4 regions of the Echinicola jeungdonensis genome follow, and region 1 is predicted to be linked to each of the others. Evidence: riboswitches for the same ligand, from Rfam matches in the RefSeq annotation. Region 1 holds a riboswitch; each other region holds the start of a gene.

Evidence for each region. A riboswitch is a leader RNA that binds a small molecule or an ion and turns the genes downstream of it on or off. The one in region 1 is predicted to bind S-adenosylmethionine.
Region 2: linked by a shared signal. The riboswitch ahead of metX (homoserine O-acetyltransferase MetX) and the one ahead of QWY93_RS17185 (homocysteine S-methyltransferase family protein) in region 1 are both predicted to bind S-adenosylmethionine.
Region 3: linked by a shared signal. The riboswitch ahead of QWY93_RS12005 (trans-sulfuration enzyme family protein) and the one ahead of QWY93_RS17185 (homocysteine S-methyltransferase family protein) in region 1 are both predicted to bind S-adenosylmethionine.
Region 4: linked by a shared signal. The riboswitch ahead of QWY93_RS12900 (hypothetical protein) and the one ahead of QWY93_RS17185 (homocysteine S-methyltransferase family protein) in region 1 are both predicted to bind S-adenosylmethionine.

The regions. Positions count from the first base shown of each region.
Region 1 covers NZ_JAUFQT010000002.1:902,596-910,421, forward strand. Annotated here, with positions in the region: gene metF (methylenetetrahydrofolate reductase [NAD(P)H]) at 1-54, opposite strand, end outside; gene metH (methionine synthase) at 147-2,855, opposite strand; gene QWY93_RS17185 (homocysteine S-methyltransferase family protein) at 2,861-3,907, opposite strand; SAM riboswitch class I at 3,973-4,071, opposite strand; gene QWY93_RS17190 (hypothetical protein) at 4,223-5,533, opposite strand; gene QWY93_RS17195 (YbjQ family protein) at 5,928-6,251, shown strand; gene QWY93_RS17200 ((2Fe-2S) ferredoxin domain-containing protein) at 6,353-6,595, opposite strand; gene QWY93_RS17205 (DUF819 family protein) at 6,603-7,826, opposite strand, start outside.
Region 2 covers NZ_JAUFQT010000002.1:774,463-782,288, forward strand. Annotated here, with positions in the region: gene QWY93_RS16545 (BlaI/MecI/CopY family transcriptional regulator) at 1-9, shown strand, start outside; gene istA (IS21 family transposase) at 320-1,897, shown strand; gene istB (IS21-like element helper ATPase IstB) at 1,916-2,638, shown strand; gene QWY93_RS16560 (M56 family metallopeptidase) at 3,186-3,713, shown strand; gene QWY93_RS16565 (energy transducer TonB) at 3,814-4,191, shown strand; gene QWY93_RS16570 (30S ribosomal protein THX) at 4,470-4,574, shown strand; SAM riboswitch class I at 4,948-5,057, shown strand; gene metX (homoserine O-acetyltransferase MetX) at 5,454-6,509, shown strand; gene QWY93_RS16580 (VOC family protein) at 6,672-7,061, shown strand; gene QWY93_RS16585 (cell division protein FtsX) at 7,271-7,826, shown strand, end outside.
Region 3 covers NZ_JAUFQT010000001.1:2,882,846-2,890,671, forward strand. Annotated here, with positions in the region: gene QWY93_RS11995 (beta-N-acetylhexosaminidase) at 1-202, shown strand, start outside; gene QWY93_RS12000 (serpin family protein) at 234-1,475, opposite strand; gene QWY93_RS12005 (trans-sulfuration enzyme family protein) at 1,575-2,750, opposite strand; SAM riboswitch class I at 2,905-3,009, opposite strand; gene QWY93_RS12010 (SGNH/GDSL hydrolase family protein) at 3,102-3,782, opposite strand; gene QWY93_RS12015 (Gfo/Idh/MocA family protein) at 4,796-6,004, opposite strand; gene QWY93_RS12020 (acetyltransferase) at 6,339-6,917, shown strand; gene QWY93_RS12025 (Crp/Fnr family transcriptional regulator) at 6,944-7,603, shown strand; gene QWY93_RS12030 (universal stress protein) at 7,620-7,826, opposite strand, start outside.
Region 4 covers NZ_JAUFQT010000001.1:3,091,029-3,098,854, reverse strand. Annotated here, with positions in the region: gene QWY93_RS12915 (alpha/beta hydrolase) at 168-1,202, shown strand; gene QWY93_RS12910 (alanine racemase) at 1,212-2,336, shown strand; gene QWY93_RS12905 (arginine decarboxylase) at 2,512-3,900, opposite strand; gene QWY93_RS12900 (hypothetical protein) at 4,173-4,661, opposite strand; SAM riboswitch class I at 4,773-4,882, opposite strand; gene argS (arginine--tRNA ligase) at 5,398-7,188, shown strand; gene QWY93_RS12890 (glutathione peroxidase) at 7,190-7,780, shown strand.

The sequences.
Region 1 (7,826 bases):
TTCAAATGAAAAAAGTGTTTTTTTCGATTGCTTAATGTGATCTATTACTTTCATGTATATTTTTTGTAATCGCTGTCATGCATGGAACAAACCTCAAAAATCTGTAATAATGATCCATGTATGTCATGGTTTTTCTCAATGGAAAATTATTTTACCACAGGTTTCAATTTAGGTTGGTAAGCCAAATTTGGTGACAGCCATTTTTCGGCCTGTTCTTTACTTACCCCTTTTCTTTTAGCATAACTGGCCACTTGGTCCTCTCCGATTTTACCCAGTCCAAAGTATTTACTTTCCGGATTGGCAAAATAGAATCCACTGACAGAGGAAGTCGGTACCATGGCAAAACTTTCCGTCAAATTGACCCCAATATTATCCTCGGCACGGAGCAAATTAAAAAGGGTAATTTTTTCGGAATGTTCTGGACAGGCCGGATAACCAGGTGCAGGCCTAATGCCGGAATAAGCCTCTTTGATCAAATCTTCATTTTCAAAGTTTTCTTTGTCTGCATATCCCCAAAGGTCTTTCCGTACCACTTCATGCATATATTCGGCAGCTGCTTCTGCCAGGCGGTCTCCAAGGGCTTTGAACATGATTTCATTATAATCATCCCCATTGGCCTTAAATTCGGCTACTTTTTCCTCCATGTTCAAACCTGCGGTCACGGCAAACCCACCGAAATAATCAACTTGGTCAGGATGAAGGAAATCTATTAAGGAACGATTTGGAACACCTTTTCCTTTTTTACCCTGTTGTCTTAGGAAATGAAATTCAAATGAGGTTTCGTTGAAATTTTCATCCAAAACAATCAAATCATCACCCATTCGCCTCACCGGGTATAAACCTACTACTGCTTTAGCAGCCAACCACTTTTCCTCAATGGCTTTATCTAGCATGGCATTGGCTTCATCATAGAGTTTTTTAGCCTCTTTCCCTACCACCTTATCTTCGAAAATTTTGGGAAATTTACCGGAAAGCATCCATGTACTAAAGAACGGTGTCCAGTCAATGTAATTCCTAAGAGTTTTCAAGTCCAGATCCAAAACTGTTTCCCCTAATTTGGTAGGTTTTACCGGTTTGTAATTTTCCCAATCTATAACAGTAGCATTAGCCTTGGCATCCTCATAAGTAGCCATTTTTTTATTTTGTTGTTTGGCTTCATGAGCTTCCCTTAGCTCTTTATAGTTAGCCTTCATCTTATTATGAAAGCTTTCGGCGGTTTCATCACTAATGGACTCTCCTGCAACAGGAACAGATTTGGAAGCATCCAAAACATGGACAACCGTACCACTGTAAACAGGGTCTATCTTTACTGCGGTGTGGATTTTACTAGTGGTTGCCCCACCAATAAGCAAAGGGGTAGTCATTCCTTGCCGCTCCATTTCAGAAGCCACATTGACCATTTCGTCCAGCGATGGGGTGATCAGTCCACTTAAGCCAATTATATCAACATCGTTCTTTATAGCTTCATCAATGATCTTTTGTGCATCCACCATCACCCCAAGGTCAATAATCTGGTAACTGTTACAAGCCAGTACCACCCCTACAATATTTTTCCCAATATCGTGAACGTCACCTTTTACAGTAGCCAACAGTACTTTTTTGATGGAGCTTTTTCCCTCTTCATAACCTTCTTCTCCAGCTTTTGGCATGAAAGGCTCCAAATAGGCTACCGCTTTTTTCATCACCCTGGCGGATTTTACCACTTGTGGCAAAAACATTTTTCCAGACCCAAACAGGTCACCCACTACATTCATTCCATCCATTAATGGCCCTTCAATCACCTTCAATGGATATTTCAATTCCTGTCTTGCCTCCTCTGCATCATCCACTATATGGTCGATAATCCCTTTCACCAAGGAATGTTCAATCCTTTTGGAAACGGGCTCGGACCTCCAGGCTTCATTTACGACTTCCTTTTTACCGGAAGACTTTACTGTTTCTGCAAAGGACAATAATCTCTCGGTTGCATCTTCCCTTCTATCCCATAACACGTCCTCCACATGTTCCAAAAGATCCTTTGGAATATCATCATAAATCTCCAACATAGTGGGATTGACAATTCCCATATCCATTCCATGTTGGATCGCATGATAAAGGAAGGCAGCATGCATGGCTTCCCTTACCGGATTATTACCCCGGAAAGAAAAACTTACATTGCTGACCCCTCCACTTACTTTTGCACCGGGAAGGTTTTCTTTGATCCATTTGGTGGCCTTAAAAAAGTCAATGGCATTGGTCCGGTGTTCTTCCATCCCAGTTGCCACCGGGAAAATATTGGGGTCAAAAATGATATCCTGTGGATTGAATTTCACTACTTTGGTAAGGATATCATAACTCCGCTTACATATGTCTATTCTTCTTTGGTAAGAATCCGCCTGGCCAATTTCATCAAAAGCCATCACCACAACTGCTGCCCCAAACTTTTTGATGGTCTTGGCTTGGTGGATAAACTCCTCTTCCCCATTTTTCAAACTGATGGAGTTAACGATTCCTTTACCCTGAATACACTTTAGACCCGCCACAATGATGTTCCATTTGGAACTATCCACCACTATTGGAATTTTACTGATTTCAGGTTCAGATGCAATCAAATTTAGGAATTGGACCATGGCAGCTTCTCCATCCAGCATCCCCTCATCCATACAAACATCCAACACCTGGGCTCCGCCTCGGACCTGATCGAGAGCCACTTCCAATGCCTCATCAAACTGTCCATTGAGGATCAACCTGGCAAATTTTTTGGATCCGGTCACATTGGTCCGTTCTCCAATATTAACAAAATTCAATTCCGGCGTAAAAACTAAAGGTTCCAAGCCGGAAAGCTTCAAATGGCTGTCTTTTTTTATATTAACCATACTGGTTATACTTCTGCTTTTTGTTCTTCTTCTAATTTCCTAGGCGAATAGCCTTCGCTCAAATCCGCCAATTTTTTGATATGTTCAGGGGTGGTCCCACAACAACCTCCAAGGATATTGATCATGCCCTCTTTTAAGAATTCCTCCACCTGGCCGGCCATTTCCTCAGCTGTTTGGTCATATTGTCCAAATTCATTGGGAAGCCCCGCATTAGGGTAAGCACTTACAAAAAACGGTGCCTTTTCCGCTAATACTTTTAGATATGGCCTAAGGTCTTCTGCTCCCAAAGCACAATTCAAACCAACACTGATCAAAGGAACATGGGAAACCGAAATCAAAAACGCTTCCGTGGTCTGTCCAGAAAGCGTTCTTCCGGAAGCATCTGTAATGGTTCCGGAAATCATTATTGGGATTCCCCCATCTTTTGGATCCAAGGGCAAATCCCTTTCTTCAAAAACCTCCTGAATGGCATATAAGGCTGCCTTGGCATTCAAGGTATCAAAAATAGTCTCCACCAAGAGCAAGTCTGAACCACCATCCAATAGGCCTTTTACCTGTTCGGTATAAGCTTCAGCCAATTGGTCAAAGGTAATTGCCCTGTAACCCGGATCGTTGACATCAGGTGAAATGGAGGCAGTCCTGTTGGTCGGCCCAATTGCACCGGCTACAAAACGGGGCTTTTGGGGAGTTTTTTGGCTGCATTCTAATGCCGCTTCTTTGGCAATTTTAGCAGATTCAAAATTGAGTTCATAGGCCAAATGCTCCAGTCCATAATCTTCCTGGGCTATAGAGGTACTACTAAAAGTATTGGTTTCTATGATGTCCGAACCTGCCTCCAAATAAGCCAAGTGAATTTCCCTGACCACGTCAGGTCTACTAAGCGAAAGCAAATCATTATTCCCCTTCAATTCCTTTGGATGACTTTCTAAGGCAGGGGTACGGAAATCTTTTTCCTCCAATTGATAGCGCTGGATCATGGTGCCCATGGCTCCATCCAGTACTAATATTTTCTTTTGAAGTTGTTCGAGTAATATATCGGTTCTCGTATTCATGCTCATTTTTTATTTAAGGACCATATCGAGCAAAGAACCGGGAGAAAAATGGGTAATTTATCTACCGCTCATCTTTTCCTGTGGCATCAGGATGGGAGTTAGCACCTTGTTTTCAGGTTGCTAAGACGTCATAGGGCCCTTCCCTCGGTCTTTCTCGATAAGCAACTTCAAAGGTAACAGGAATTAATGGATTTTAGTTACATTGAAACAAATAATTTCCATTTATTGTCCTATCCCATCGAGAATGAATTCATTATTTATCGATAATGATTGAAATGAATTCACGCTTTCCCGGCTATTTTGCAGTTGGGTCATTTATGGCCTTACCCCCAATCCAAATTGGACATAAGGGCCATTCATAAATTGGGTCATTTTCAGATCTGCTAATTTATAATTTCCTATTGGCATCTCATAACCCGCATTTACAGAATAAATTATATCTAAAGATTTTTTCTTGGAAAGTGGCATGGCATAGGCCAGGATAAACTCAGGCTTGGCCATTAATCCCCCTTTTTTAAGTTCTCCATCATAATTAGGAATGTCCATCAATCCCGGAAAATCCAACTTCCTCAAGTGCAACATGGAATACCGCAATTGTCCATAGCCTAACCCTCCCAAGAGGCTCAATTCAAAGTTCTTTCTTTCATACAGTTTTTTACCAATATTCCCATATATCCGAATGCTATTAAGCGTTTGCTCATAAACATCAGAGGCCTGGTTGGACAAGGCCAGGTTATAAAGATCTACACCATATAAATTCCCTCGGTTTTCACCCAAAATCTTAGCCCCCCAGTTTTTGGGAATCCCAGAAAAAGTACGCCATCCATGTTGTTCCAATAGTTGGTTTAATTCGCTAGGCCTGGTAAAATGCAACCCATAAATTAATTGGGCTGACAAGGATGCATCCCGGTAAAAGTAATTAGACTTTGGAAGTGATATCCCAGCTCCAATCCTAAAAAATGCCCCACTTTGGATATTGTCAAAAGAAACTCCCTGTTTTACCCAGGAATCCTCAAAAGGATTAAAGGAATAACCAAATTTGCTCATCAATGTAATCACCTCCTCATAAGGGGGAAAGATAAGGTCATACCCCATCTGAAATCCTATTTCGGTCAAGAAAACCCCAAAATATTGACTTCCTTTATGCAAGTTATTTTTCCTTAAAATATAACCCCTGGCAGGGTCTGTCAGGAAATCATTGATACTTTCAGGTTCCCTATGCTGCAGCATTTCAAAATTAAGACTGCCTAAGCCCATGGACATGTAATGGATCAGGTGAAATTTGCCTTCTTCAGTAAAGGAATAACCTACGTTAAGAAATATGCGGGTGGTACGGTAATCAATTTTGTAATCCCTGAAATTCATTCCCACCCCATTATTTTGGTAAATCTCAGCCCCCAAAATAAAATCATTGAAACGGTTTTGGTATCCCATCCCAAAAGTGTGGTAGTTATTCTTAAGCTCCTCTGCCCCTCGGGATTCCAGCATCTCATCAAAATCCCTCAAGTTGCCACCGGAAGTTCCATAATAAAAATAAAGGCTGGACCGCTGGTAATGGTTATCCACCTGGGCTTTTACCCAGGTGCTGAAAAAAAAGGAGAAAAGAATCAATAAGGCTATTCTCATGGGCTGCAGTTTAACCACAAAAATAAGGGTAATATTATGGATTAGGCCTATAGAAATTACAAAAAATGTGTACGAAGGTGAATGGACAAAAGTTGACAGTCCAAAGCCGTTCGGGTCAAATGATTATACCTGTTTCAATACCAGAAATACCATATCCACTTAACGACACTTATTTGATTCAAGTAAATCGGTGGGGATAAACCCTAAATTATTTTTTCCTACTACCTAAAAAAAACTATCCCAAGATTTAAAAATTCTCTAAAAATAAACTTTGGCAGGGCTTCTAATTGATTCCATAACAATTCAACTAGTGGGTTACCATTCCGAAATTGGATAATTTGGTTGGAATGTGTATTATCGAAACCAAATAATTTTTCACCAAAACAAAATCCAAATGATAACTACAACCACTCCTAATGTAGAAGGCCATGAGATAACTAAATATTGCGGCATTGTCACAGGTGAAACTATCATCGGTGCCAATGTATTCAGGGACTTTTTTGCCAGCATTACTGATATTGTTGGGGGAAGATCAGGCACCTATGAGCGAGTATTAAAGGAGGCCAAATCCACTGCATTGGCAGAAATGGAGATACAAGCCCAATCTTACGGTGGCAATGCCATAGTTGGGGTTGACCTGGACTATGAAACCATCCGGGATGGAATGTTGATGGTCACTGCCAGTGGTACAGCTGTTTTTATAGAAAAGAAAGGATAAAACTGGGATCCCAAAAAGGCCCTTTTCCTTGAGGGCCTTTTTTTTGGTTTTCTTTGAAATTTGGTTAACCAAGTCAAAGGAGAAAACCCAAAAATCACAAATTAGCCCTTATTAAGGACCTCTTTCATTTTTCCCTTATCACATCTCTTGATCACTTCATTATTATAAACCAAGATAGGGCCGGATTTGCAGAAGTCCATGCATTTGGTTTTGATCAATTTGTATTTCCCTTTATGATCATCATGTTTGATAACTTCCTTTGCCTCCTTTAGAAGTCCTTTGCAACCATTTTTTTTACAATCAGAACCGGTACAGACAAAGATAAATTTTCGGTAAACAGCCATAAAACCACTACATATTAGATACCATTTGTAACAATATTCCACACAAATAAGCTCCATAGGTTCCTACCGCATAACCAAAAACGGCTAAAAGGACGCCCACAGGGGCCAATGAAGGGTTAAAGGCCGAAGCAACAATGGGTGCCGAAGCTGCCCCACCTATATTGGCCTGAGACCCTACCGCAATAAAGAAAAACGGTGCTTTGATCCAATAGGCCACTACTAACATAATTGAAACATGCACCAACATCCAGATGAGGCCTACTAAAAACAAAGTAAGATTATCAAAAATAGAAAGCAAATCCATTTGCATTCCCACTGTAGCCACCAATACGTATAACAGAACACTTCCTATCCTGGAAGCCCCTGCCCCTTCCAATCTTCGGGCCTTTGTAAAAGACAAACCCAGTCCCCCGGTAGTTGCTATCACTACAATCCAAAAGAAAGGGGAGTCTAAACTATAATGGGACCATTGAGGATAATTGCTTCCTATCCATGGGGCCAATATGTCGGCAGCAGCATGGGCCAATCCTGTGATGCCAAAACCAACTCCCAAAACCATAAAAGTGTCAGCCATACTGGGGATTTTCATTATGCTTCCACGGTAAGCCTCAACCTTTTTTTTAAGTTCTTCTATGGCGGAGCTATCTGCTTTAAATAATTTATCTATTTGCTTTGGTTTTGCTGCCCAATACAATAGGAAGGCCAACCACAAATTGGCAATAACTACATCCACGGCAATCATTTGACTGAACAATGCTGGGCTAGCTCCAAAGGTTTTAAGCATGGCTGTTTGGTTGGCACCACCTCCAATCCAACTTCCTGCTATGGTGGCCAGTCCCCTCCAAACTTCTTCTGGACCTGTCCCCCCCACCACATTTGGGTCTACTGTAGAAACCACCAAAACCGCAATTGGGCCGCCCAAAACAATTCCAAAACTACCTGCCAAAAACATCATCAGGGCTTTAGGGCCTAGTTTTAAAATGGATTTCAGGTCAATACACAAAGTCAATAACACCAATGATGCCGGTAACAAATACCGGGAGGCCATATGGTACAATTGACTACTTTTTCCGGAAATAATCCCAGCAGAATTTAGAATAGAAGGGATAAAATAACAGAGCAACACAGTAGGGACTACCCGGTAAAATTTCTTCCAAAAAAGTTTTTGGCTACTGGCAGTTGAAAAAACAAAACCAAGGATGCCTAATAAAATTCCCAAAACAACAGCATC
Region 2 (7,826 bases), 130 kb from region 1:
TCAGGTTAATGACACATTGGTTTGATTACATTTGGCAGAGCACCTTCTGCCTATTATTTTTTTATGGTTTTACTGGGTTTTCTGGATAATCCGGAGTAAACTGACCCCTCCGAATTAGGCAATTATTCAGGTACCAAAGTGGCTTTAAGGGCCAGAATCGCCTGTCATTCCGGCGGATGTTGACCCCCTGAAGAAAAAATTGAGCTAAATCCGGAGCAAGCTGACCCCTTTGAGGCTTAAATTCCGGAGCAAGTTGACCCCTCTATGGAATGGTTTTGGTTTTTTAGCGGACATTTTCGAAACCGCTAAGCATAATCCGATGGCAGGTAAACCAAAACCGATGAGTCAGATCAAGCAGATGATTATTTTACGGCAGCAGGGCAAGGGCATCAAAACCATAGCCCGCATGCTGGAGATGAGCAAAAACACAGTCAAGAGCTATCTTTTTAAGCTGGACAAGCTGTTGGAAAACAATAAGAAAACAGGGCTTACGACGGAGAAGCTCCTGTCCATGGAGGTACCTGAGATTGAGAAACAGTTCCTTTCAGGGGACCCTTCTTACAAAGATCCCCGGTACGAACACTTTATCTCCAACCTTGCTTATTATCAAAAAGAGCTCCAGCGCAAAGGGGTGACCAAAACTCTTTTATGGGAAGAGTACAGGCAGTCCTATCCCGATGGATACGGCCGTAGCCAGTTTTGCCACCACCTCAACCAACAGGATCTTGCCCGGGCAAAGCCATCCATGGTACTTGAGCATAAGCCTGCAGAGAAGCTGTATATAGACTTTGCAGGCAAGCCCATCGCCTACATAGACAGGGAAACCGGAGAAGAGGTCCGGTGCCAGCTGTTTGTGGCCTGCCTTCCCTATTCGGATTATGCCTTTGCCATGGCCGTGGCCTCCCAGACCATCCCGGACTTCCTATATGCCCTAAGCCGTTGTATGGAGCAGTTGGGGGGTGTGACACAGCTGTTGGTCCCCGATAACCTGAAAGCTGCAGTGAACAAAGCCGACAAGTATGAGCCAAGTATCAACCAGGCTCTTGAGGATTTTGCCAACCACTACGGCACGGCCGTAGTGCCTGCCAGGGCGAGGAAGCCGCAGGACAAGGCATTGGTAGAGAACCAGGTAAAGGTCCTTTACTCCCGGGTATATGCCAGGCTCAGGAATATGCAGTTCTTCGATATACACAGTTTAAACAGGGCCATTGGCCAAAAGGTAAAAGCCCATAACCAGACCCGGATGCAGCAAAAGCCCTACTGCAGGGAAGAGAAGTTTCTCGCCGATGAGAAGGGCCTGTTGGGGAAACTCCCCGGGGAACGCTTCGAGCTGAGACACTATGCCCGGCTGACCGTTGCCAAAAACAACCACATCTATCTGGCCCGGGACAACCACTATTTCAGTGTCCCCTATACACTGATAGGCCAAAGGGTAAAGGTGATCTATACACGGAGTATGCTCTATGTGTTCCATAAAGGGGAACGGGTGGCCATACACAGCAGAGGCTTCAATCAAGGGAGTTATTCCACGCTCAAAGAACACCTGTGTTCCCAGCACCAGCATTATAGGGACAGAAGTCCTGAATATTACCGCAGCAAAGCCGCCCAACACTCAAAGGTCTTGTCCAGGTACATCTCCCTGCTGTTTAAACAGGGCAAGATCCCCGAACAGCTTTACAGGACCTGTGACGGGCTGCTCGCCCTGGGCAGGAAGGTGGATAAGGAGCGACTGGAGAAAGCCTGCAATACAGCCATGGAGTACAAAGTATACTCCTATACCTTTATCAAGAACATGCTGGAAAACAATATGACAGAAGCTACAGCGGAGCCGTCTGCCAGGGAACTTCCTGAACACGGGAATGTCAGGGGAAAAACATATTATGACCAATATCAATAACTTAAACTTTAAACAACTATGCCCAATCCGATCGAAACACAACTTATCAAACTCAGGCTCCACGGCATGCGCCAAACATGGACAACGCTACAGGAGACCCGTAAAAACCAAAGCCTCTCCCTTGCCGAAGGACTTGAGCTTATGTTACAGGCAGAAGAACAGGAAAGAGACAACAGGAGGTTTAAAAGACTGGAATCCAACGCAGGGTTCCGTTACAAAGCTTCACTGGAAGAACTCTCCCTGGACAAAACCAGGGGCCTGGATGATATGCTCCTGGCAACCCTGGCAACCGGGGAATATATAACCAATGGGGATGCTGTACTTGTCACGGGGGCTACCGGCTGTGGAAAAAGTTACCTGGCCTCGGCCCTTGGCCACCAGGCCTGTGTGCATGGGAAAAAGGTCGCTTACTTCAACACCCAAAAGCTCATGATCAAAATCAAGATGGTCAGACTGGACGGCACTGCCATCAGGTTCTTTGATAAACTGGCAAAAACGGACCTGCTCATCCTCGATGACTTCGGCCTGACAAACCTGGATAAACAGCAACAGATCGATCTTATGGAGCTTATCGAAGACAGGCACGGTAAAAAATCCACTATTATTGCAAGTCAGCTCCCTGTCTCAAGCTGGTACGATGTCATAGGTGAGCCGACCATCGCAGATGCCATTCTTGACCGGTTGGTACACGCCTCCTACAGAATCGAGCTGAAAGGGGAAAGTCTCAGAAAAAAAATGTAAAATTGTCAGGCCATCTGATTATTAAACCAAACCTCTCCTAAAGAGGGGTCAATATGCCCGGAACAGGGGTCAATATCATCCGGAATATCCAGGTTTTCCTTAAAAACCAAAAAGTTTTTGGTTTATCAAGGATATTTTTATTAACGGCTCCTTTAATAGCGATGGTCATACCATTGCTTGAAATCCCAGTGTCATCTGACAAGCCAAATATTTCCCTTAAGAACAATGATTTTTTTAGAGCCCTAACCCAAACTGAAGTACGGAATGATATTATCGTCACTTATGGTCTTCCCGAATTTACTGTGCAAAGCACAAATCTTCCCCTTCTTCTAGAATGGAAAGATTATTTAATAATTGGTTATTTATGTGTTTTGATCTTTCTTTTGGGACGTTTCTCTTGGCATACCTTACAGCTCCGACAACTAAAAGAAAAGGGATGGTATCAAACATCTTTCCAACTTAAAGGTCAATATTTTTTAATCCCAACTTTTGGAATGGCCCCTGCTTTTCCTACTTCAACAAGTTGTTTTGGGATGATACAATAAAGGTGAGTGAGCAGGAAAAAGGACAAATTCTTTCCCACGAACTAGGCCATATCCACGAAGGTCATACCTGGGACTTATTGTTTTACCAGATTTTAACCATTTTATTCTGGTTCAATCCTGCCATTCATTCAATGCGTGCAGCTTTAATGGATGTACACAAATTTTCTGCAGACCAATATGCACTAAATCATTTATCCGATAGCCAATCTTATTCCATACTAGTGGCCAAAATGGCTTTGGAGAAAGCTGGTATTCCAATTGGTCATCAATTTGGAAAGCCTTCTACACTAAAAAGGATTGAAATGATCAAAAAAACAGGAAACATTAATTGGCTAAAAGTTTTTGGAGTAATACCTCTTTCTATTTTCCTTTTGGCTTTGGTTTCATTAAAACCAATGGATAAAAGACCTCTCCTTTCTTATCTCTTTCATCAACCAGTCTCTATAATAAAAAAACCAAATTTTGGCTGCACAGGATTCGGTAAAAGTTCCCGCCAAAATCAAAAGATTAAAGACACCTGTCCATTATGAATTTGTAAGTGCTTTAAGAAATGGGGTAGTGATAGCTCAGCTCGGAGAACTTCAATATGAATTTAGCCTTATAAAGGGATTATAAGAATATAAAAAAGTTTTGGAAATAATAGAGGTTTTCAAAAGTGAGCCTAAAAATGGAGCCAAATCCCATGATCATAACACATCAGGAATAATACCTCAAACAATATTCAACAATAAAACTTGGAAAAATTTCCTAAGTCAGAATCTTCATATCCCCATGGATGCAATAAAATGGGGCCAATTAGGAACTGTTGAGGTTGAATTTGTAGTGGACGAAAGGGGAAATTCTCTTCAACCCAGTATTCTGAAATCTGGAGGTTGGGGTAGGGATGAAGAGGTCCTACGTTTGTTTACCCTTGTGGATTTTCCAAAATTCAATACCAATCAGGATATTGGAGAGGAATTGCCTACCAAAATCATTCTACCCCTAAACTTTGACCAATTTACCCAGTAAGAATGGTTTCTGAATATTTATAAGGCCAAGAAAGTAAAAGATTAATTCAAATAAATTCCAGTAAAATACTTATTGGGTATTTGATTTTTTTTTATAAATAGATTTTGTTTATCGCATTTACACCAATTTTTTTTATACCTTATATGATATTTAAAAAATAAAATCAATCATTCCTTTCATTTATCCAACATTTCAACAATTTTAAAGTTTGGCAAATTGTTAGGTTACTATTACATTTGAAATTAGAATAATTAATTTAATCTTAACTAATTAAAGTAATGGGAAAAGGTGATTTGAAGACAAAACGTGGAAAAATCCATAAGGGAACCTTTGGAGCCAGCCGTCCAAGAAAAGCCCAAAACATTAAAGTTAAATTGGCTTAGGACGAGCAAAATAAAGAATAACTAATACTGAATAATCTCAAAATCAAGCACCAGGATGATACGACTGGTGCTTTTATTAATTTAGGGGAATTAGACCCATTGAAAGAATAATATACCCTACCCTTGAAATTGTAATATTTGCTTCCCACACCCCATAGAATTTATGATTTAACTTTTAGGGAACTTAAATGCCTGAAATTTTCAGAAATGAACAAACCACTCCATTGAATATTTTGGACTTTCAGGTATTCCCTATTGGATTTATAGGGAATAAAATTATCTTATTTTTTTATAAATCCCCTTTTGGAAGCTTGGATATTCAAAATAAGCGTCGTTTATTTGTGTCATCCTTTTACTTTTTAGAAAGTATAAGGATTTATACAGAAGAGGTGAGAGACAGGCTCATGGACCCTCTGGCAACCTGGAAAATCCAAGGTGCCAATTCCTGCCAAATGTGAATATCCTCATTTGGAAATATAAATTCTTAAATATGAATTTTATAAAAAGGATCAAGCACACAACAAAAAATTCACTCCAAAACATTTCATTTAATTATTTCTCAACATTTTACCCAAAAATGTATGAAGTAATGCTGATGCCCATGCGGTTCTAACCCAGGAACCGGAATGCCTTTGGCATTTCAAGCCTTTTCCAGTTTCTAAACAAAATATTCAAAATCAACCAATGGAATTTCCTTACCCTTTTGAAAATATATTTCAGTTAAAAGCAAAGAACCAAATAGTAATTGAAGGGGCTTTTTATAAAATTTTACTGGAGAATGGACTAATACCCATTAATATGGCCTGTGAATTTCATAGGACCATTCAAAAAGACATCAGAGCGGAATTATAAACCGCTTTTGAAAAAGAAAGGAAACACATGAATTTACAATCTACGTATCTTATTTCCGATATGACCCAAGAAGTATTTCACTGTGATGAAGAAGTGGTGCTTGAATCCGGGGAATCCCTTCCGGAATTCCGGATCAGCTATACCACTCAAGGTCACCTGACACCACAAAAAGATAATGTGGTGTGGATTTTACACGCCCTTACCGGGGATGCCAATGTACATGAATGGTGGAGTGGACTAGTAGGAGAAGATAAATTGTTTGACCCTACCAAAAATTTTATCGTATGTGCCAATATTTTGGGCTCCTGTTATGGATCAACTCAACCAATGAGCATCAATCCGAAAACAGGGAAACCATATTATTATGATTTCCCCCAACTATCTACCAGGGACATGGCCATGGCTTTTGAAAAGTTGAGAGGCCATCTTGGGATCAGAAAAATAGATACGATAATAGGAGGTTCTTTGGGTGGCCAAGTAGCTTTGGAATGGGCTTACAACCTTCAGGAAAAAGTGAAAAACACTGTTATTGTTGCCTCCAATGCCAAAACTTCACCCTGGACCATAGGTTTCAACGAGGCACAGAGGATGGCCATTGAAGCAGATGGGACCTGGGGCGAAAACCATGAAGATGCTGGGAAAAAAGGTTTGGAAGCAGCCAGGGCTATTGGAATGTTGAGTTATCGGCACCACCAAACTTTTGAAGCATTTCAAAAGGATACAGAAGAAAAAACAGACAATTTTAAAATCTGCTCCTACCTCAGGTATCAGGGTCAAAAGCTGTCTAACAGGTTCAATGCTCTTTCTTATTGGACTTTATCAAAAGCAATGGATAGTCATGATTTGGGAAGAAACCGGGGAGGAACCGCCAAAGCCCTATCGGAAATAAAATCCAGGGTGTTAGCCATTGGAGTGGATACCGACCTTTTATTTACAAAAGAAGAGTCACAGTTTATTGCCAAAAATGTACCAAAAGGTTCATACAGGGAAATCAAATCGATTTATGGGCATGATGCCTTTTTGATTGAAAATGAACAGATTAACTATATACTTAAATCATTTAATCTGGAAGACAATTCTTGAAATTTCCAGAAAGCTAATAATTAATTACCTTCAATTAATGATCAAAGAGGATTATCAGTTTGATAGCTTCAAAGAGGAATTGGAGTGAGTGGATCCAAAAATTAAGGTAGAGAATAAGGATTTCAACCATTGAAATAAGCGATGTTTTCCCTAAATTAAATTATGGATTATACACAAATAAAAGAAACCTGCCTATATATATCCGATATTGAAAAAGCCAAAACATTTTATAATGGAAAATTAGATATGCCTGTCATTTCTATTGAAGATGGCAGGCATATTTTTTTTAGGTGCGGAAGCTCCGTACTTCTTTGTTTCATTCCGGAAACTACAGCTAATGAAACCCATCTCCCTCCCCATTTTGCCCATGGGAAGCAGCACATTGCTTTTGAGGTAAAAGCGGAAAATTATTTAAAAACCAAATCTAGCCTGCTGGAAAAGGGAATTAAAATCACACATGAACAGGATTGGATGGATGGTTTAAAAAGTATTTACTTTGAGGATCCATTTGGACATGTTTTGGAAATTGTTCCCAAGGGGATTTGGGAATAGTTTCCCTTCTTCAAATAGTCGGCCCTGATTTTTATTTAACCCCCTTATAAATAATGACTTAATCAAACTCCCAGAAGGAAAAATTAGAAATCAACAAGATATTACCCCTATCACCGTTATTTGTAAGCGTATATCTTCCTTTCAATTTACTTCAATAAGATTGGTTAAATTGGGATCGCTGATTAATTTTGGAACAATTCAAAAAGCCCATGAGCAGCACTTCAAGAAAAAAGAAAAGATTAGGAAGCTTTAAATTTATAAGCGTACTTTTTAGTACTACGCTATCCCTTTTCATTGTTGGACTTTTCGGAGTAATTGTAATACAGGCAAAATCTCTTACCAGCATTATTAGGGAAAATATTGAAGTGCAAGTATTTCTGAATAAAAACACTTCGGATGCTGATAAGGCAAAAATTGGAAAAAGCTTAGAGTCCAAACCCTATTTACTACAAAAAGAGGATGGTGCCCAAGTGGCTTTTATTTCAGATGAAGAAGCAGCCAAATCCTTTCTGGAGGATACCGGGGAAGATTTTACAGCCTTTCTGGATGATAACCCTTTACGGGATTCCTATACAATTTCTATTAAGGAGGAGTATCAGACCAGTGAAAAAATGCAGGAAATAGTAGAGGAAATTGGGGATATGGATGGTGTATTTGAAGTCACTTATATGAATGATCTGGTAGAGTCCATCAATAAAAACCTGCTGAAAGTAAGTATTGTCCTTGGTGCTTTCATTTTGATATTGGTGGTGACAGTAATAATAT
Region 3 (7,826 bases), on a different contig from region 1:
TCCCCTTTGGACCGAAACCATTACTAATATGGATGAATTGGAATACATGGTTTTTCCACGATTATTAGGAATAGCGGAAGTGGGCTGGACTAGAAACGAAAAGCGGAATTGGGGAGAGTACAGGAAAAGGCTTAAAAAACACCTGAATAGACTGGAAGCCTTGGAAGTGGATTATTACTCATCCAATTTATTAAAAAAATAGGCCAGGGGTTTAGAGCCTCGGGAATGAGAGTTTAAAGTTTGGAAGGGTCTTTAAGAACACCCATGAAGAGGATGGTTCCACTGTGTTTTTCTTGAATGAAAAATACAAATGGCCTGTCCAGTCGAATTACAGGTGGTTCTGCTGGAACAGAAGTCACCACTACCTCTACAGCTGTGGCAGCAGCTGCTTCTGTTCCTTTTTCATCTACCTCAATTAATGCTTCGTGAATTACCCGGCTTATTTTTAGGGGTTCTGTTGGGGTTTCAAATATTTCTGTGAAATTTCTTGGATCTTGCTGAAAAGGGGTGCTTAGCCCCATTTCAATTAGGTCTTCTTTTAAGTTTTGGATTTTGATTTTCATTTTGAATTTGGGCATTTCCAGCTTGATATTACCTTCTTTTGCTTCTTCCCGCCAGGCATGAAGATTATTCAAATTGAAATTGCTTTTTGCTTCTTCCAAGTTAAAGGCATCTGGCAATAATACTCCCATGATATATTGCCCTGTACTATAGGGGATTTCTAAATATTTGAACCCGTTTGCTTGGTATGTCTTTAATGTCGTAGCTTCCTCCAACCGCATCATTTCAACCGGCGTAGTTTGCGAGGAAGAAATGTGAAAAGGTTGTTCGGTGGTGTTTTGGGGATCAAATTGGTATTTCCAATCGCCATAATAATAAATGGCGTTGATCAAATACATGACAGCAGCAGGATCAACCTGGTCAATTAAGTCTTGAATTAATCCCTCCGTTTGATCGTCCACCCACTGATTAATAATTTCTTTGGAGCCCGGGGATTGCATATCCAGGCTGCTAATAGTAGCCAGGTATTGCATTTGAAGGGTTTCTTGAAATTGGGATTTTAAATCCAGTCCCTCTTGATACCAAATACTATTGGCAATGTTAATCTTTACATTTGGATCCACATCCTTAAGGAATTTAGTGAGTCCTTGGTTGGCCAAATTGGCATCTTCGAGCGATATATTATCAAAATGAAGTGTTTCCAGATATTCTTCGAGCAATTCTTCCTTATTGCCATTCATGGCCATAGACAATGCCTGATGGATACTGAAAGGGCTGAAAAATAGGTTCCCTTCTTCTTTACTGAGTTGTTGAAATAACCTGACGGAAAATGCTGTGCCGGCATTTACCAGTTTTTTTTCAGTTTCCTCTAATGCCCTCAAATTGGGAGTAATTTCCCCTTTATTGGGACTTTCATCCACGCAAGAAACCAATAGAAAGAAAAGAGTCAAGATGGAATAATAGGTGTATTTCATGGTAAAGGGCTTTTGTTATGATCTAGACGAAAAAAATGGACAAAGTGCGACAAAAAAAAAGCCCCTTTGGTGATCAAGTTTCCAAAGGGGTTTAAATGATTATTTGGATTTTTCAAGGGCTCTTTCTATATCCCCAATAATGTCATCAGGATGTTCCAAACCTGTTGAAACTCTGATTAGGCCAGGTAAAATCCCAACCCTTTCCCTTTCTTCCTCCGTCAACTTGCTATGGGTAGTAGAAGCGGGGTGGGTAATGATGCTTCTGGTATCTCCAAGGTTTGCCGTCACGGTAATTAGTTCCAATTGGTCAATAAACCTTTTTGCCCTTTCAATTCCTCCTTTTAAGGTCAGGGTAATGATGCCTCCGCCCAGCCTCATTTGTTTTTTTGCCAATTCATATTGAGGGTGGCTTTTCAGGAATGGATATTTGACAGATTCCAAATGAGGATTGTTTTCAAAATAGGTAGCCACTTTCAATGCATTTTCACAGTGTCTTTCCATTCTCACAGCTAGGGTTTCCATACTTCGGGAAAGGATCCATGCATTGAAGGGTGAAATTGATGGTCCTGTATGCCGGGTAAAATAACGGACCTTTTGGATTAATTCTTCCTTACCAAGGATCAGTCCACCCAAAACCCTACCTTGTCCATCAATATATTTGGTAGCACTGTGGGCTACGAGGTCCGCACCCCATTTGGCAGGTTGTTGTAAATAAGGGGTAGCAAAGCAATTGTCCACAGCCAAAATAAGGTTATGAGCTTTAGCAAAAGCAGCAATCCATTCCAGGTCAATGATTTCCAGACCGGGATTGGAAGGGGTTTCAATGAATATCATTTTGGTATTCGGCTGAAGCAATTTTTCCCAATTGGCGATATCGGAAATGTCCCCATAAGTCGAGCTGATGCCCCATTTAGGGAATATTCCGGTAAGCAGTTGGTGAGTGGAGCCAAATAGGGCTCTGGAAGCCAGAATATGATCCCCTTGTTCCAATATAGAAGCCATGGTTGCAAACATGGCAGCCATGCCAGAACCAGTGGCAATGCCGTCTTCTGTACCTTCTACTGCACATACTTTTTCTATAAGGTCAGTGCTGTTGGGATTGGCATACCTTGAATAGATGTTTCCTGGGATTTCTTCAGCAAACATCTGCCGAGCTTCTTCTGCACTATCAAAGGTAAAACTTGAAGTCATGAAGATAGGTGAGGAATGCTCCCTTTGATTGGTTTTGGAGGAAGCAATTCTTACTGCCTGGGTTTCAAAATGTTTTTCGGACATATTATTATTCTTGCAGTGTTAAATTCTGTTTAAATATTGAGTTTCCCCTTTTAGGGTTTCGTAAAAATGCATCCCGAAATGGAGAGGTAAATATATTTCTTCGGGTTTGTTAATAAAAATAATCGGTGTCAAAGTAAGTGTTCTCATTTCATCTAACTTATAGTCCCCTATTTTCGGGCAGGATTTGGCACCTTTTCGCCGCTGAGGATGGTTGCCAGAGGGTCAACAAGCCTGTTCTCTCACCTCTTCTGTATAAATCAGTTCCTTTGGGTCTTGCAAAGTAAAGGTAGGGTAATGGGAAATCCAAATTTTTGAAAATGCAGAACGGTATCTATAAAAATAAGGTAACATTTATGGGATAAATTCTTTCAAAACCTTAGCCCATAAATCATACCCTTTGGCATTCATGTGTAATCCATCCTCAATAAAAATATCCTCCTTTGGTTGACCATTTTCATCCAACATGATGTTCCAAACATTGGCAAAGGATACCTGTTTCTGCTTTTGACAATATATCTCCAGTAGGCGGTTGAGATTTTGGTATTCCTCTTGTAGGTGCCATCTTGCCAAGCTGGGTTTCGGGCTTATCAGGATAATATGGGCATCAGGTAATTGTTGATGGATTTTTGTTACCAGCTTTTTAGTGGTTTTTAATATGGTCATTGGTTTTTTTCCTGCGGCAATATCATTATCCCCTTCATAAATAAATATTTTTTTGGGTTGGTATTGGAGGATCAATTCCTGGGAATAATGAAGAAGTTCAAATGTCTGAGACCCTCCAAATCCTGTGTTAATGGTTTCAATTTCCGGAAAATAGGAGGAAAGATCTTTCCACATCCGGATACTGGAACTTCCTGTAAAAAGATAGACTGGTGGGCCTTGCTTTGGAATGGGGTTTTTTTGGACAATTTGTTGGACTTCTTCCTGGAATTTGCCAGATACTTCTTGAGTGTTTCCTGAAATGGAAATTCCAGCCAAAAGAATTACCGTTAAAAATATTTTGAAACAAGACTGTTTTGATAAATACTTCATTTGATTTAACCCGTTAATTGATGGGAATTTATGAAAAAAAATGGAGATCCTTATGATCAATTGATTTTTGTGGTACCTGCAAAAGTTTTGAAAAAGGAAAATATTTAGTGTAATAAGTGTTTAAAATACACTTTTTCAGGGGTTTTGTTAATAAAATGTCAATTTTTTCACCTGCCGAATTTTTTTTTTTGAATAAAAATTAAAAAAAATAGAAGGGTTGAAAACAGGAAAGAAACTTAGTGATCATTTTATTAATTGGGTTAAATATGGTTAATGATGTTGTTAATGTTTCTTAAATTAGGAGTTTTGCCTTATATAATACTGAGGAATTCATTTTTGTGTGTAGTGACATTTAAATTGGTTTAGGGGATTTTTGTTAATATTTTATTGAATTAAAAATTATTATCACTATGTTTAAAGAAGTTTTGGTTCAAAAAAAGAGGATCGGCGTCCTTTTTTCCAAAATATATACGGCTGTTAGTCAGTTAGAATAAACCCATTCGAGGAATCTTCTAAAGATTCCTCTTTTTTTTTGTCTTCCAAAAATGAACCATTTTATACTCTAACGAAAAAACATCAAAATGGTATATCATTTTCCCTAATTCTTTCGGAAAGTCCACTAAAAAATAAAAGTGAAATTGACACTTTTTCAACTATTTGATTTCACTGATTAAAATTTTTCGGGCACCTGAATTTTAGCCAATAGGTGTTTCTGGTCTGCTTCAAGTTAGAGATAGGTTGCCTCTTTTGATAAAATCATGTTTTTTCCCTTCAGGTCCATTATAAAAAAGGGCAAGGAAAATGGGCATGGAATTATTTTTCGGTTTATGATTTGATCAAGCATAAAACCAATAATCCACGGGAGAATTAGGGCCAAGTATAAGTCTGTAACCATTATTTGATGGCATAAACACATAAAATCCAGAATAATCAGAGTGTTTAAAACACAAAAGAATCACAGGGGACCCTGTGATTCTTTTGTGTAGTCCCAATAAGATTAGTCTATCTTAACCTTATCCTAAATTAAATTCAGGTTTCCAGTTTTCAATGGTTTTATTAAAGCTCGACTGGTTGGCCAAATGAATACAGAATGCAGTTGTTGCTCCACTGATAACATTGGATGCAGGTTTTGTGGAAGTATGAATAGATTTAAAAAAATCGTCCAGGGCGTACCAGGTTCCCTCTTTGGTTTTTTCTTCCAATATGGGAATACCTCTGCCTTCTTTCCAGGTGAGCTTGGTTGCTCCAGAAACACCATCCACAATTCCCAGCTCCTCCATTTTATCCTCCTCTGGGTAGAAATAGCCCTCATTCATTAAGAGCTCCACCGTTCCTTCAGTTCCTTTAATGCTAAAGGAGTAACCTTCCCTGGCATTGCTGCAGGTGGATCCAAAATTGCCAATCATATCTTCTTTCTCATATCGGAGAATGAGCTGGACATTGTCATAGGTAGTTCTCCCGTCTTTGTAATTGTCTATTCCACCCGTGCCCATTATTAAGTCAGGGTGGGTTTCAAAAGCCCAATTGATAAAGTCGATTTGGTGAGATAGTAATTCAGCAGGCAAGCCTCCTGAAAACTCCTTATACATCCTCCAGTTGATTATTTTCTCCAAGGAGGGATCAGGGACCGGCCTTCTCCAATTCCAGTTTCTGTCCCAACGTGAATCAATTTGAGTGATTTTACCCAAATAACCGGATCGGATCATATCCCTTACCTTATAATATAAAGGAGTGTACCGGTATTGGTGGCCCACCTGCAGGGTGAGGTGAGGGTTGGCTTGAGCGATTTTAACCAATTCAAATGCTTCCGGGATATTGTAAGTCATTGTTTTTTCCAGATAAACATGTTTGCCAGCTTGTAGGGCGTATTTTGCAGGAGCAAAGTGCATATTTAAAGGAGTAGCAATGACCACTGCATCTACGTTGGAATCATTTAATAATTGCTCATAATTTTTATAGGATTTCATGCTGATGTCCGGAAAAGTTTTCTTTGTTTCTGCCAGCCTGAAATCCATTATGTCACATATAGCGGTGATCTCATATTTCCCAGGTAATCCTTTCATGACGTGCATGATGCCTTTTCCCCTATCACCACAACCAATAATACCTATTTTTATGGGTTGATCATTTTCTTGAGATGAAAAGGCATTGATAATAGGGTAAGGGAAGATTGAGCTTCCCAGTGCTAAACCACCGGTTTTTATAAAATCCCTTCTTTTCATGGGGCGTTTTGGGTTTTGTAAATTGATGACCAAATGTAAACTTTTGGAGGAAAGAAAAAAAATCAGGGCTATTTGAGCGGGCCGAAAAAGGGATTAAGCTTTGATTCGGAGGGAAAATTTGTGGCTGGCCACAAAATTCAATTGGAAGTAATGGTTTTAAATCCCAAAGCTCGCTGGAGCAATTTTACGAAAACTGATTTTATAATAAGTAAATTTGACTTTGCAAAATAACCATTCAGAATTCAAGTTAAACTAAGCGTTTTTCATATGAAGGATTAAAAAGGGGGCTTATTTTGGATTACTTAATATATTGTAAGAGGAAAAAACAGGTCATATGTATATAATGGGTGCTTCTGGGCATGCAAAAGCAGTAATTGCAGCTGTGGAAAGTAAAGGGATAGAAATAAATGGGGTATTAGATGATAATCCTGAAATTAAAGAGTGCCTCAAATATCCCGTTTCAACACCTGAAAATTTTGATATTGCCCCAAAAAGTCAAATGCTGGTGGCTATCGGAGATAATAAGATCAGGGAAAAAGTGGTCTTAAAACTTGGAAAGAAGGTTTTCTATTCCAAAGTGGCCCATTCTTTTTCCTGGGTAAGTGAATATTCCAACTTTGGTGAAGGCACGGTAATAATGGCAGGAGCCATCGTCCAACCTCATACCGAAATAGGAAAACATGTGATTGTCAATACAGCAGCAGTGGTTGATCATGATTGCCTAATAGGAGATTTTTCCCATATTGCTCCTCATGCCACTCTTTGTGGTGGCGTAATTGTGGGAATAGGTAGCCTTATTGGTGCAGGTTGTACGGTTTTGCCGGGTATAAAAATCGGGGAAAATTGTGTGGTAGGAGCAGGGGCTACGGTGTTAAGGGACGTGTTGGACGGGGAGATAGTTTATGGGTCGTGAATTAAGTTATTGTAAAGGTATATCAAATGAGTATTGAGGAGTTAAAAGCAAAAGTCCCTGGGATTACAGATATCAGGTTGCTGGAAGATTTATTGGCTAAGGGCTCCCTGGTCCAATTAAAAGCGGGGCAAGCTATTATAGAACCTGGGAAGTTTATTAAAATGGTGCCGATTATTTTGGAAGGCGCTATCAAAGTGCTGCGTTTGGATGATGAAGGCAGGGAATTATTTTTGTATTACCTTAATTCTGGACAAACCTGCGCCTTGTCCCTTACCTGTTGCAATTCTTTACAACCCAGTGAAATTAAAGCGGTTGCGGAGGAGGATTCCCTTGTTCTGTCCATTCCGATTCGTTATCACGAGCAATTGCTGGAGCAATACCGGCAATGGAAAGATTTTGTTGCCCAAACCTATCAACAAAGGTTTCAGGAAATGCTGGAAGCTTTGGATGCAGTGGCATTTCTAAAAATGGACCAAAGGCTGGTTCGTTATCTTCAGGCCAAAAGGAAACAGCTGAGTAGCAATGAGCTTCAAATAACACATCAGGAAATCGCACAAGAGTTAGGTACTTCCAGGGAGGTTGTTTCAAGGCTGCTAAAACAATTGGAAAAAAAGAAATGGATTGAACTGGGGCGAAATAAAATATTTATGAGGGATAATTTTGAAGATTTAGTAGGAAAGTCCTGATTGGTGAGTCGTTAGATTAATTTTTCATGATTAATAATGGGACCTTGGTTCTTATGGCCATTTTTGAAGCAATACTTAAGTTAATAAAAGAGAAAAGGGTTGGTTTGGCTTTGGTGAAATAAACTATTAATGATTTTGACTTCTGCTCCGGGAGTTTTAAAAGGTCATTTTTGTTTGCAGATTTTTTCCCTACTTTCCAGGAAAATTGTTGATTGGGAAAATG
Region 4 (7,826 bases), on a different contig from region 1:
AACATTATAAGATAATAAGGAAAACCTTTAAGTCCACCTTTAATTTTTCCTTTCTCATTTCCAATAGTAATTTCACCTTAAGAAAATTCTTACCGGATTGGGGATTATTCAGTAGGATTATCCTAAAAAAGCCTTTAGTTTTATATATATTCCAAGAATTAGTGCCCATGATCAAGAGGTTTTTACCCCTAATACTCGCTTTGGCCATTATCCTTTCCTTCATTTATATGTGGGGTCCCAAAGAAACCCTTGGAACGATAAAGGGGGAATACCCTCAAGTACCTGTTGATTTGGAGCAATTGGAAATTTATATTAAGGAAAAAGAGGATACCGTCAAAGGTCTCAAGGCAGACAATGAAGCAAGAATCATTTGGGCTGACAGCTTAAATAAGGCTAAAACACCATTCTCTTTTGTTTATATCCATGGGTTTGGAGCCAGCCAAAAGGAAGGCGACCCTGTTCACAGAAAGTTGGCAAGCCATTTTGGGGCCAATTTATATTTGGCCAGGTTACCTGAACATGGCATCAAAAGGAAAAATGCATTAGAATATACTACTGCTGAAAAATTGACTGATGGTGCCCGGGAAGCTTTAATGATAGGAAAAATGCTTGGAGATAGGGTTATATTAATTGGCACTTCCATGGGTGGGTCACTTGCCATTTTATTGGCATCCGAAAGGGAGGACATTCATTCTTTACTACTTTACAGCCCTTGCATCAGGGATTTTGGCAATCAGCTGGAAGCTTTTTTCCGACCTTGGGAAGGTTGGGTACTTAAAAACTTCATGGCCAATGAACACGGGGTCCTGGTCAATAACAGAAAGGGAGAAAAGGCCAAGTATTGGTCAGAGGCTTACCATGTTAATGCCTATGCTAGCTTAGCCCAACTGGTTTTTGGGGCAATGAACCCTGAAACTTTTATACAGGTAAAACAGCCTTTATTCCTGGCTTACTATTATAAAAATGAAAAACATCAGGATCATGTTGTTTCTGTCCCAGCCATGAAAAACATGTTTGAATCGGTCAAAACAAAGGAAAACTTTAAGAGAGCCCAAGCATTTCCTAATGCTGGGGATCATGTTATTTGCTCATTTATTACCTCAAATGATTGGGAAGGAGTACTTGATGCCAGTATTAAATTTCTAAAAGATATTGCAAAAGTCCCCAGTCCCTCAAAAGAAAAATTAGCTGAAATTAAATAAACCAAAACCATGTCTTATTTGGACTCGATAACGATTCCTACTTTACTTTTAGACGAAAATAAATGCCGGAAAAATATGCAGTCAATGGCGGACAAGGCCATGAGAAACCACACCCGCCTGACCCCGCATTTTAAAACCCATCAGTCCAGGCTTATCGGAGACTGGTTCCAGGGAATTGGCATTGGAGAAATCAATGTATCCTCTATTAAAATGGCATCCTATTTTTCGGAACAAAATTGGCAAAACATCCATATCGCTTTCCCATTCAACCCTTTAGAGGCCCATCATCTGGATGAATTAGCCCACCAATCCTCCGTTTCCATCCAACTGGTCAATGAAGAAGTCACTAAATCCCTGGCCCAACAACTTAAAATTCCGGTAGGTTTTTTTATTGAAATTGATGCGGGTTACGGAAGGACAGGCGTGGAAGCATGGGACTATGAAAAAATTGAAAAAATCCTTCAGGCTGCCCGGCCCACCAATAAGCTTTATTTTAAGGGATTTTACATTCATGCAGGACATACCTATCAGGCGGATATAGCAGGCATTTCCAAAATTCATGAGGAAACAAAAAATGCGTTAAAAAAACTCAGGTCCAAGTTCAAAGAAGATTTCCCTACAATGGTCACCCGGTCAGGGGATACCCCAAGTTGCGCCTTAATGGAAAATTTTGAGGGAATTGATGAAATAAGCCCAGGCAATTTTATTTTTTATGACCTGATGCAAACGGCCATCGGTAGTTGTCACAAGGAGGACATTGCTGTGGCTTTAGCCGTCCCCATTGTTGATATCAAGGAAGAAAAAAATGAAATATTGGTTCATGGAGGGGCTATCCATCTTTCTAAAGAATATTTAATGAATGCTGATGGAAGCAAAAACTATGGGGAAGTGGTTTTGCTGAATGAAAATGGATGGAATTTATCAGAAGAAACTTCTTATTTAAAAAGTATTTCACAAGAACATGGCCTGATCCAAGCCAGCACTGGTTTGGTAAATCAGTTAAAAGTTGGGGATTTAATAGGGATTTTGCCTGTCCACAGTTGCTTAACCGCAGATTGCATGGGGGAATTTTGGTCCACTGAGGGCCAAATAATTGATCACCTTAGTGGACAAAAAAGACAACTCCCCACTTAACCGAGGACTTTGTCTAGAAGATTTATACCCAAAGGCTATAGTATTTTTCTCCCAACTGGGTGAAGTATTCAATTTCACCCTTATAACTCTACCATTTGAATTTGTGCTTAGAAATTGATTTGCAATCTCATAAAAAAAGATTACAATGGCCCGTTTTTCAACGGGCCTTTGCCATTTAAAATCCTAAGGTCTTCAACATATTTTCACTTTTTTGTTCCTCAGCAAATAATTCGTGTGTAATGTTTCCCTCTTCATCCCGGTTTATAAGTACATGCTTGGGTGCAGGAATCAAACAATGCTGTATTCCACCATAACCTCCAAGGGATTCCTGATAAGCTCCGGTATGAAAAAAGCCAATATATAGGGGCTTTCCCTCATTTTTCTTGGGAAGGTATATATTATATTGGTGAGCTTCTGAATTATAATAATCCATACTATCACAAGTCAAACCTCCCAAGGAAATGTTGTGGTACTCTTCTTTCCAATTATTAACAGCAAGCATAATATACTTTTGGTTGAGCCCCCAACTATCGGGCAATTGGGTGATAAAAGATCCATCAATCATGTACCAAAGCTCTTTGTCATTTTGAAGTTTTTGATCCAATATCGAATAAAGCACCGCACCACTTTCTCCCACCGTATAACTTCCAAATTCAGTAAAAATATGGGGTTCGGTAGTATTATTTTTGGCACACATCCACTTGATATTTTTGATAATTTGATCGGCCATATACTGGTAATCGTAATCAAAAAACACATTGGTCTTAATGGGCCAGCCTCCTCCAATATCCATGGTGTCCAGTTCTGGACAAATGGCTTTCAGATCAACATATTTCTGAATAAACCGGGTCAGTTCGGACCAATAATAGGCAGTATCCCGGATTCCTGAATTGATAAAAAAGTGGAGCATCTTTAGACTGACTTGCGGGTTGTCTTTAATCTTTGTTTCATAAAGCTCGATGATATCCTTGTACCGCACCCCCAAACGGGAGGTATAAAAACCAAATTTAGGTTCCTCATCAGCAGCAATTCTAATTCCCACCTGAAAAGGGACTTTTACATGCTCAAGGTAATAATCAATTTCCGACAGGTTATCTAAAACCGGAATACAGTTCACAAATCCATCATTAAGCAGACCAGCTATGTACTCCTTGTACAATTCTCTTTTGAACCCATTGCAAACGATATAAGTCTCCTTGCTGATTTTACCCATTTTATAAAGACTTCGAACCAAAGGAATATCGAAAGTACTGGAAGTTTCGATGTGGATATCATTCTTAAGTGCTTCATCCAATACAAAGCTAAAATGGGAAGACTTCGTACAATAACAATAAGTATATTTCCCATGATAATCGTGGTCTTCTATGGCTTTGCCAAAGTATTTCTTGGCATTCTGAATGCTTTCACTGATTTTGGGAAGATAAGTCAATTTTAACGGTGTCCCGTAAGTATGGATGATATCCATAAGATTCACCCCATTAAATAAAAGTTGATCTTCCTCTACATGGAATTCCTTGGTGGGAAAATCAAAAGTTTGTTTAATTAAATCAATGTATTTGTTCATTAGGCAATGGAGGTTTATGACTTTTTGATTCGAAAATTGCATTAATAATTGGGGAAATCAAATTAATGACTTTAGCTAATTTGCAAAAATCTATCTGGAAAAAATAAGCCATTTCAAAATCAACCTGTTATCATTTAATTTCTGATTTGGGGAATTCCAGAACCAAAGGTTGATCAGCCTTTTTCACCCCTTCCTCCTCCCCTAAAAAATAAAAAGCTTCCGTTCATAAACGGAAGCTTTGATAAGAAATGGATGAATTTCTTTTCTTTTTATCAGGAAAGTTCACTATAAAGCAAGCTCTCCTCCAATTGATGTTTCTTTTGATTTTGAATAATCTTCTTCAATACTTTTTTGAAGCGGATTTCATCTTCAATCAACTTAAAAAGCTTATTGACATAAGCCTTTGCGATGCCTTCATTGCTTTGGTAGTATTTTAAGGTAAAATACCTCTTTTCATGAATACTTTCAATAAACACTTCTTTGGGGTGACCTGCCAGGACCAATCCCCTGAAAAGTGAATAAAAGGACTCCACTTCTCCTTTCAAATGGAAGTATATGGTTTGAAATTTCTTCTGGGATTCAGGGAAGTTTTTAAAATCAAAACCTCCAATCCCTTCAATTTCCACTGCTTCATGACCTTCCAGCCAGTTCAACAAATCCTTGGGCTGACTGGTTTTGGGTTCATTTCTGTTTATTGAATTGAAGCTAAATGTTTGGGAAGTTTTTTCTGAATGATTGTATGAATTTGCTATTGCTGTCATGGTGTCTTTTCAATTGGATTATTAGTAATAATTTAAAATGTTGAAAATTAATCAACATCGGTTGTCTTGAAATGGGCAAGTGTGCATTCGTCTGTTTTTCATCATTGCTAACATTTATAGGTCCTTGAATTGATTTAGGCAGGTTTTAGCACCTTTGCCTTTTTAAGGTTAGGTTGCTATAGGTTCCCAGAGCCTGTTCTCTCCCCTATTCTTTATAAAATCAGCTACTTACCATTTCGGCTTTTCACTAATAATTTTTTCAAATGTAATACTTTATTTTTAAATAACAACAACCCTATAGATTTTGTAGGGAATTAAATGATAAAATTTAACACCACAGATTTCACTCATAACCAGACCAAAAAGAAGAAGGGCATTTAACCTTTAGCCAATTCTAATTCCTGCACCCGCAATCCCCACGTTAAGGGAATTTAAATAACCTTTCTTAAATACCAACTCAATTCTCATATTTGCTTTTCAATTATTGTATCCAGAAAACTGGCTATCATGTTAGCTAACACTTACAATTTATGCCCAAAATTAACTACTTTTGTGCCAATAAATTCCTAACCCTTCAACGCTCCAAATTCCTTCCAGGAATTTGACATGATTTGTTCATGGATAAGGGTGAATAGAAAAGGGTGGTGTTTATATATGTTAAAGACGACCACCAAAAGGCAAACCCTTAGGGAAAAGATTCAATTCCCAGGTGCAAAACTTTTAATTACAAAATTCAATGACAATCCAAGAAGAAATACTCATTGCCATAAGCAAAGCCTTTGAAACCGAATTTGATCACCCTGTAGCCGCAAATGGTTTGGCCCTACAACCTACCAGGAAGGAATTTGAGGGGAATTACACTTTTATACTTTTTCCCTATTTAAAATACACCAAGATGAAACCTGAAGCTACCGGTGAAAAGATCGGGAATTACCTTCAGGAACATTGCTCATTGGTGAGCAAATACAATGTAGTGAAAGGTTTTTTGAATATTTCGGTTAATGAAGCTTCCTGGATGGAAGTTTTTCAACAAATATACCAAAAGGAAAACCTGGGCCAATTACCTTCCAAAAACCAAAAGGTGATGGTGGAATTCAGCTCTCCTAACACCAATAAGCCCCTTCATTTGGGCCATTTAAGAAACAATTTTCTTGGTTTTGCAGTATCCCAGATCTTAGAAGCCAATGGATATGAAGTCATCAAAGCCAACCTGATCAATGATAGGGGAATCCATATCTGCAAATCCATGGTCGCTTATCAAGCTTACGGAAAGGGAGAAACACCTGAATCCGGTGGATTAAAAGGGGATCATTTGGCAGGAAAATATTACGTACTTTTTGACAAAGCCTACAAAGAGGAAATCAAGGAATTGATGAGCCAGGGCATGTCGGAGGAACAAGCCAAAAAGGAAGCGCCCCTCATGCAGGCTGCCCAGGAAATGCTCAGAAATTGGGAAGCCAATGATCCTGCCACCGTGGAATTATGGAAAACCATGAATGGATGGGTCTATGAAGGCTTTGATGCCACTTACAAAAAAATGGGGGTGAGCTTTGACAAGCTTTATTATGAATCAGACACTTACTTGTTGGGCAAAAACATTGTGGAAGAAGGACTTGAAAAGGGAGTGTTTTTCAAAAAAGACAATAATTCCGTTTGGGCTGATCTCAGAGAAGAAGGGTTGGATGAAAAGTTGGTTCTCCGTGGTGATGGAACATCTGTTTATATCACCCAGGATATGGGAACTGCTGACCTGAAGTATAAGGATTATAAAATTAACAAGTCCGTATATGTAGTGGGCAATGAACAGGATTATCATTTTGATGTCCTTTTCAAAATCATGAAAAAGCTGGGCCGCCCCTATGGTGATGGCCTTTACCACCTTTCCTATGGAATGGTAGATTTGCCTACCGGAAAAATGAAATCCCGGGAAGGTACAGTAGTAGATGCTGATGACCTGATCCAAGAAATGGTGGATACGGCTGCTACACACACCCAGGAATTAGGGAAAATTGAAGGTTTTTCTGAAGAAGAGGCCAAAGAGCTTTATGAAATTCTGGGACTGGGAGCCTTGAAATATTTCTTATTAAAAGTAGACCCCAAAAAGCGGATGTTGTTTAACCCCCAGGAATCCATCGAATTCCAGGGAAATACTGGTCCATTTATTCAATACTCCCACGCAAGGATTTCTGCAATCCTAAGAAAAGCTGACCAAATTGAAGTGGATTACAGCCTAAATGGATTTGCTGACCTGGGTAACTTGGAAACCACCGAAAAAGAACTTATCATTTTGTTAAACGATTTTGAGAAAAAACTGGCACAAGCAGGAGAAGAATACTCCCCGGCTGTTCTGGCTCAATATTTATTTGATTTGGCCAAGGAATATAACCGTTTTTACGCTGAACTTCCTATATTCAGTGAATCAAATGAAAAAGTCAGATCATTCCGTGTGGCCCTTTCCGCTCAGGTTGCCAAAACTATTAGAATCGGAATGAGGTTATTAGGTATTAATGTTCCAGAAAGGATGTAATATGAAGCAATTAATTTATTTCTGCCTGGCCTTGGCATTAGTAGCATGTCATGCCAAATCCAACGATCAAAAAAGCATAAAACCTACAGTGACAACAAAACCCATACAAGTGAAAAAATCATTTTATGACTTTGAAGTCAATGACATAGATGGTAACCCTGTTGAGTTTGGGCAATTCAAGGGCAAAAAAGTCATGTTGGTGAATGTTGCTTCTAAATGTGGTTATACCCCTCAGTATGCGGATTTGCAGAATTTGCATCAACAGTATGGAGATAAAATCGTTATTCTGGGCTTTCCTGCCAATAATTTCGGAGGACAGGAACCCGGAACCAATGAGGATATCAAAAAATTCTGCAGCCAAAACTATGGGGTGACCTTCAAAATGTTTGATAAAATTTCAGTCACCGGGGCGGACAAACACCCTCTTTATCGATGGCTTTCAGATAGAGAGTTAAATGGGTGGAACAATCAAGAACCCAGCTGGAATTTCTGCAAATACATTATCAATGAGGAAGGTAAGCTTACTCATTTCTTTCCTTCCTCCGTCAACCCAATGGATGATAAAATCCTGGAACTCTTAGGAGAAGCCTAAAGGCCCTGCACTTCTCCTAATGTTCCCCAACCAAATCCTCTATTTA